Streptomyces hawaiiensis: one gene and its partner. Each later gene encodes a partner of the first gene's protein in a complex. Links are inferred from orthologs where the notes say so. Each region holds a gene or a part of one and is shown in the gene's direction. Other genes may lie near its edges. The genes, in order: secA and secY.

Region 1 (3,732 bases):
GCTTCGCGGCCCAGAACCCGATCTCGCCCATGCCCAGGGCGCGCATCGTGATGCCGAGCATGCCCGCCAGTTCTCCGGAGCGCGGGAAGACGCCGAAGGTGAACATGGAGCCGTCCGCCCAGCCGTCCGGGACCAGTTGTTCCGTAAAGTTCAGGGCGTGCTCACGCAGGTAGGGCGAGGGGATCGTGGTCCAGCGCTGGATGTCGGAGTCCTGGCAGGCGTCGTACACCGCGTCGGTGTCCCGGGGGCCCACCGTGCGCAGCAGGAGACGGTCCGTGGTGAGGGTGACGGGGTCCATCGGCCGATTCTGCTCGGAGGCCGGTCGCGATGTCATCCTTTTGCCGTGGGTGAGTGGATGGTCACGCGTTGTGCAATTCGATGGAAGGGCGCGGCACTATCCGAAGGGGCCGGACGTTGTCCCCTTTGAAGCAGACGAATCAGAATTGAAGCAGCGGACGGTCGCCGTCGCAGCAGACCCTCCCGGCGCGGTGGGGTCCTCGCATACGATGGCCGTTGCTCAGTAAGTCAAGTGGTAACCGACCGTCCCAGGCCCGACCGGCAAGGAGACCAACCCCCGTGTCCGTCCTCTCGAAGATCATGCGTGCAGGCGAAGGCAAGATCCTGCGCAGGCTGCACCGCATCGCGGACCAGGTCAACTCCATCGAAGAGGACTTCGTCGACCTCTCCGACGCCGAGCTGCACGCACTCACCGATGAGTACAAGCAGCGCTACGCCGACGGCGAGACCCTGGACGACCTGCTGCCCGAGGCTTTCGCCACCGTCCGCGAGGCCGCCAAGCGCGTCCTCGGCCAGCGTCACTACGACGTGCAGATGATGGGTGGCGCCGCCCTGCACATGGGCTACGTGGCCGAGATGAAGACCGGTGAGGGCAAGACCCTCGTCGGCACCCTGCCGGCGTATCTGAACGCTCTGTCCGGCAAGGGCGTCCACATCATCACGGTCAACGACTACCTGGCCGAGCGCGACTCCGAGATGATGGGCCGCGTCCACCGGTTCCTGGGGCTCGAGGTCGGCTGCATCCTCGCCAACATGACGCCGGCTCAGCGCCGCGAGCAGTACGCCTGCGACATCACGTACGGCACGAACAACGAGTTCGGCTTCGACTACCTGCGCGACAACATGGCGTGGTCCCAGGACGAGCTCGTCCAGCGCGGTCACAACTTCGCCATCGTCGACGAGGTCGACTCCATCCTCATCGACGAGGCCCGTACGCCGCTGATCATCTCCGGCCCGGCCGACCAGGCCACCAAGTGGTACGGGGACTTCGCCAAGCTGGTGAAGCGCCTCAAGCGCGGCGAGGCCGGCCAGCCGCTCAAGGGCATCGAGGAGACCGGCGACTACGACGTCGACGAGAAGAAGCGCACGGTCGCCATCCACGAGTCCGGTGTCGCCAAGGTCGAGGACTGGCTGGGCATCGACAACCTCTACGAGTCGGTGAACACCCCGCTGGTGGGCTACCTGAACAACGCCATCAAGGCCAAGGAGCTCTTCAAGAAGGACAAGGACTACGTCATCATCGACGACGAGGTCATGATCGTCGACGAGCACACCGGACGTATCCTCGCGGGCCGCCGCTACAACGAGGGCATGCACCAGGCGATCGAGGCCAAGGAAGCGGTGCCGATCAAGGACGAGAACCAGACGCTCGCCACGATCACCCTCCAGAACTTCTTCCGCCTCTACAAGCGCCACGACCACAACGGCAAGGAGCAGCCGGGTCTGTGCGGCATGACCGGTACGGCCATGACCGAGGCCGCCGAGTTCCACCAGATCTACAAGCTCGGTGTGGTGCCGATCCCCACCAACCGGCCGATGGTCCGCAACGACCAGTCGGACCTGATCTACCGGACCGAGGTCGCCAAGTTCGAGGCGGTCGTCGACGACATCGAGGAGAAGCACCGCAAGGGGCAGCCGATCCTCGTCGGCACGACCTCCGTCGAGAAGTCCGAGTACCTCTCGCAGCAGCTCAGCAAGCGCGGCATCCAGCACGAGGTGCTCAACGCCAAGCAGCACGACCGGGAGGCGACGATCGTCGCCCAGGCCGGCCGCAAGGGCTCCGTCACGGTGGCCACCAACATGGCCGGCCGTGGTACGGACATCAAGCTCGGCGGCAACCCCGAGGACCTCGCCGAGGCGGAGCTGCGTCAGCGCGGCCTCGACCCCGAGGAGCACATCGAGGAGTGGGCGCACGCCCTGCCCGAGGCGCTCAAGCGGGCCGAGAAGGCCGTCCAGGCCGAGAAGGACGAGGTCGAGAAGCTCGGCGGGCTCTACGTGCTGGGCACCGAGCGGCACGAGTCGCGGCGTATCGACAACCAGCTGCGCGGTCGTTCCGGCCGTCAGGGCGACCCGGGCGAGTCCCGCTTCTACCTCTCCCTCGGTGACGACCTGATGCGTCTGTTCAAGGCCCAGATGGTCGAGCGCGTGATGTCGATGGCGAACGTCCCGGACGACGTGCCGATCGAGAACAAGATGGTCACGCGCGCGATCGCCTCCGCCCAGTCGCAGGTCGAGCAGCAGAACTTCGAGACGCGTAAGAACGTCCTGAAGTACGACGAGGTCCTCAACCGTCAGCGCGAGGTCATCTACGGCGAGCGGCGCCGCGTCCTGGAGGGTGAGGACCTGCACGAGCAGGTGCAGCACTTCATGGACGACACCATCGACGCCTACGTCCAGGCCGAGACCGCCGAGGGCTTCCCCGAGGACTGGGACCTCGACCGGCTGTGGGGCGCCTTCAAGCAGCTCTACCCGTGCAGCGTCTCGATCGAGGAGCTGGAGGAGGCGGCCGGCGACCGGGCCGGGCTGACCGCCGAGTTCATCGGCGACTCCATCAAGGACGACATCCGCGAGCAGTACCAGGCGCGTGAGGATCAGCTGGGCTCCGAGATCATGCGTGAGCTGGAGCGCCGGGTCGTGCTGTCGGTCCTCGACCGCAAGTGGCGCGAGCACCTCTACGAGATGGACTACCTCCAGGAGGGCATCGGCCTGCGCGCCATGGCGCAGAAGGACCCGCTGGTCGAGTACCAGCGCGAGGGCTTCGACATGTTCACCGCGATGATGGAGGGCATCAAGGAGGAGTCCGTCGGCTACCTGTTCAACCTGGAGGTCCAGGTCGAGCAGCAGGTCGAGGAGGTCCCGGTCGAGGACACCAAGCCGGTGGCCGACCTCGAGAAGCAGGACGCGGTGCCGGCGCAGGCGGGCTCCCGGCCGGAGATCCGCGCCAAGGGGCTCGACGTCCCGCAGCGGCGCAACCTCCACTTCTCCGCGCCGACGGTCGACGGCGAGGGCGGCACCATCGAGGGCGACTTCACCGAGGACGGCGAGCCGGTGCGCTCCGAGGCCGACGGCCTGACGCGTGCGGAGCGGCGCAAGCAGGCGCGGAGCCGGGGGCGCCGCAAGAAGTGACGGTCGCCGAGGCGCCGTAGCGGTTCGAAGGGCCGGACACCCGAGGGTGTCCGGCCCTTCGGTCTGGGAGCAGCCGCACACCAACTCAGACGGCCACAGCAGGCCTCAGTCGGACTCCGGGCGCGGTGGGCGGGGGCCGCCCAGTTCCACCGCTGTGCAGCGCCAGCGGAGGTCCTGGCCGAGTTCCAGGCGGAAGGCCATGGCGCGCAGCCGGTCGCCGGCGCCGATGCGGGCGAAAGCCTCGATCGCGCCCGGGCGGGGTTCGAAGTAGCCGATGTCGCGGACGACGGGACGGACACCGCGGGTACG
Region 2 (3,160 bases), 1.7 Mb from region 1 along the record:
CCCGAGGAGGTCGCGGCCCGCCGTGGTCTGCCGCTCGAGGACGTCGCCCCCGCGGCTCTTCTCCGTGCGCGTGCCGGGGCGGGTGCGTAATCATGGCGCAGCTCAAGATTACGCAGGTCAAGTCCTACATCGGCAGCAAGCAGAACCACCGTGACACCCTGCGTTCCCTTGGTCTCAAGGGCATCAACACGCAGGTCGTCAAGGAGGACCGCCCCGAGTTCCGCGGCATGGTGCACACCGTCCGCCACCTCGTGACGGTCGAGGAGGTCGACTGATCATGGCGGAGAACAACCCGCTCAAGATCCACAACCTCCGTCCCGCCCCGGGCGCCAAGACCGCCAAGACCCGTGTCGGTCGTGGTGAGGCGTCGAAGGGTAAGACGGCCGGTCGTGGTACCAAGGGCACGAAGGCCCGTTACCAGGTTCCGGAGCGCTTCGAGGGCGGGCAGATGCCCCTCCACATGCGCCTCCCGAAGCTGAAGGGCTTCAAGAACCCGTTCAAGACCGAGTTCCAGGTCGTGAACCTCGACAAGCTGGCCGCGCTCTACCCCGAGGGTGGCGAGGTCACCGTCGAGGGTCTGGTGGCCAAGGGGGCCGTTCGCAAGAACAGCCTCGTCAAGGTCCTCGGCCAGGGCGAGATCACCGTGGCGCTGCAGGTGACGGTTGACGCCGTCTCCGGCTCCGCCAAGGAGAAGATCACCGCCGCCGGCGGTTCCGTCACCGAGCTCGTCTGAACCCACAGGCGTCTCGATGACCTGAGCGATCCCGACCGGGGATACCCCACAAATGGGGTATCCCCGGTTGGTCGTTCCTAGGGCGGCAGCTCGCCGGTAAGGTGGCCTGCACTGCCCACTTTTCACTGGGTGCTTCACTTCGGGCACTCTGAGCGGCAGTTGACCGTTACCTATTCGTCGAACCTCAAGACCGTCACCCTTGACGCAGTTGCGCGGGGGTCGCAGGAGGCACCGTGCTCACCGCGTTCGCCCGGGCGTTCAAGACGCCCGACCTGCGCAAGAAGCTGCTCTTCACGCTCGGCATCATCGTGGTCTACCGGGTCGGTACGCACGTACCGATCCCAGGCGTCGATTACCGGAACGTCCAGACCTGTATCGACAACGCCCAGGCCAACCAGGGAATCTTCGGCCTGGTCAACATGTTCAGCGGTGGCGCGCTGCTGCAGATCACGATCTTCGCGCTGGGCATCATGCCGTACATCACGGCGAGCATCATTCTGCAGCTGCTGACTGTGGTGATCCCGCGTCTGGAAGCCCTGAAGAAGGAGGGCCAGGCCGGTACGGCGAAGATCACGCAGTACACCCGTTACCTGACGATCGCCCTCGCCATCCTTCAGGGCACCGGCCTCGTCGCCACCGCCCGCAGCGGCGCTCTCTTCCAGGGCTGCCCGGTGGCCAGCCAGATCGTCCCGGACCAGTCGATCTTCGTCACCATCACCATGGTCATCACCATGACCGCCGGTACGGCTGCCGTGATGTGGCTCGGTGAGCTCATCACCGACCGCGGCATCGGCAACGGCATGTCGATCCTGATGTTCATCTCGATCGCCGCCACCTTCCCGTCCGCCCTGTGGGCCATCAAGACGCAGGGCTCCCTGGCCGGCGGCTGGATCGAGTTCGGCACGGTCATCCTGGTCGGCCTTGTCATGGTCGGCCTGGTGGTCTTCGTCGAGCAGGCCCAGCGCCGCGTCCCGGTGCAGTACGCCAAGCGCATGATCGGCCGCCGCTCGTACGGCGGTACGTCCACGTACATCCCGTTGAAGGTGAACCAGGCGGGTGTGATCCCCGTCATCTTCGCCTCGTCGCTGCTCTACATCCCGGCGCTGATCGCTCAGTTCGCCGGAGGCACCTCGGGCTGGAAGACCTGGATCGAGCAACACTTCGTCAAGGGCGACCACCCGTATTACATCGCCACGTACTTCCTGCTGATCGTTTTCTTCGCGTTCTTCTACGTGGCGATCTCGTTCAACCCCGAGGAAGTCGCCGACAACATGAAGAAGTATGGTGGCTTCATCCCGGGCATCCGGGCTGGCCGGCCGACCGCTGAGTACCTGTCGTACGTGCTCAACCGGATCACCTGGCCGGGTTCGCTGTATCTGGGTCTGATCGCTCTCGTACCGACGATGGCGTTGGTTGGTTTCGGGGCAAATCAGAACTTCCCGTTCGGTGGGACGAGCATCCTGATCATCGTGGGTGTCGGTCTCGAGACGGTGAAGCAGATCGAGAGCCAGCTCCAGCAGCGCAATTACGAAGGGTTCCTCCGCTGATGCGTATCGTCCTCGTCGGGCCGCCGGGCGCCGGTAAGGGAACGCAGGCCGCGTTCCTGGCCAAGAACCTGTCGATCCCGCACATCTCCACGGGCGACCTGTTCCGGGCCAACATCAGCCGGCAGACGGAACTCGGCAAACTGGCGAAGTCCTACATGGACGCGGGCAACCTGGTGCCCGACGAGGTCACGATCGCGATGGCGAAGGACCGCATGGAGCAGCCGGACGCCGAGAACGGTTTCCTGCTGGACGGCTTCCCCCGCAACGTGTCGCAGGCCGAGGCGCTCGACGAGCTGCTCGAGACCGAGAGTATGCAGCTCGACGCGGTGCTGGACCTGGAGGTCCCCGAGGACGAGGTGGTCAAGCGCATCGCCGGCCGCCGCATCTGCCGCAACGACTCCTCGCACGTCTTCCACGTGACGTACAAGCAGCCGGCCAAGGACGGCGTCTGCGACGTCTGCGGCGGCGAGCTGTACCAGCGGGACGACGACTCCGAGGAGACGGTCCGCACGCGGTTGGAGGTCTACCACACGCAGACCGAGCCGATCATCGACTACTACAAGGCCCAGGGCCTGGTGGTCACGATCTCGGCGCTCGGCAAGGTGGAGGACGTCACGACGCGCGCCATGGAGGCGCTGAAGCGTGGCGAGGGCGACAAGTAGTCGTCCGTACGCAGCTACGGCCGCGGTTCCCCTCGGGGAGCCGCGGCTGCTGTGTGGGCGGGGTCGGGCGTGCGGCCCCGTATCGTTGAAGACGTTCGTTGTCGCCGAAGGTCCAGAAAGGCCGTAGCCCCCATGGTGCAGATCAAGAGCCCCGAGCAGATCGCCAAGATGCGTGAGGCAGGGCTGGTCGTCGCCGCCATTCACGCGGCGACCCGTGA

What was found.
Region 2: the proteins of secA (region 1) and secY are in contact, whole or in part, in a crystal structure (PDB 3DIN), measured with the Thermotoga maritima proteins. The link is inferred for Streptomyces hawaiiensis from one-to-one orthologs. Residues at the interface, in WP_004082002.1 of Thermotoga maritima: Glu261, Ala262, Arg263, Lys300, Ala301, Arg302, Thr303, Ile304, Ile305, Leu323, Tyr324, Asp325, Pro326, Val329, Ser330, Tyr333, Ile336, Lys340, Phe345, Val349, Glu363, Phe364, Tyr374, Ser375, Gly376, Gly377, Glu393, Ile395, Thr482, Ser483; in WP_004081795.1 of Thermotoga maritima: Glu108, Gly109, Glu110, Glu111, Ala236, Glu237, Arg238, Arg239, Ile240, Thr241, Ile242, Gln243, Tyr244, Ala245, Arg246, Arg247, Val248, Thr249, Gly250, Arg251, Arg252, Val253, Tyr254, Gly256, Ala257, Ser258, Thr259, Tyr260, Leu261, Pro262.

The regions. Positions count from the first base shown.
Region 1 is NZ_CP021978.1:3,531,693-3,535,424, reverse strand. What follows is about bases 204-3,623. They hold secA (preprotein translocase subunit SecA), read left to right. Parts: upstream 204-576; coding sequence 577-3,423; downstream 3,424-3,623. Other genes in these bases: CEB94_RS16120 (Rv3235 family protein), read right to left, coding at 3,529-3,623; CEB94_RS16130 (GNAT family N-acetyltransferase), read right to left, coding at 204-298. In the rest of the region: more of CEB94_RS16130, read right to left, coding at 1-203; more of CEB94_RS16120, read right to left, coding at 3,624-3,732. UniProt on the Escherichia coli protein: Required for protein export, interacts with the SecYEG preprotein conducting channel.
Region 2 is NZ_CP021978.1:5,258,545-5,261,704, forward strand. What follows is about bases 276-3,123. They hold secY (preprotein translocase subunit SecY), read left to right. Parts: upstream 276-966; coding sequence 967-2,280; downstream 2,281-3,123. Other genes in these bases: rplO (50S ribosomal protein L15), read left to right, coding at 278-733; CEB94_RS24425 (adenylate kinase), read left to right, coding at 2,280-2,942; map (type I methionyl aminopeptidase), read left to right, coding at 3,075-3,123. Also shown: rpsE (30S ribosomal protein S5), read left to right, coding at 1-90; rpmD (50S ribosomal protein L30), read left to right, coding at 93-275; more of map, read left to right, coding at 3,124-3,160. UniProt on the Escherichia coli protein: The central subunit of the protein translocation channel SecYEG. Consists of two halves formed by TMs 1-5 and 6-10.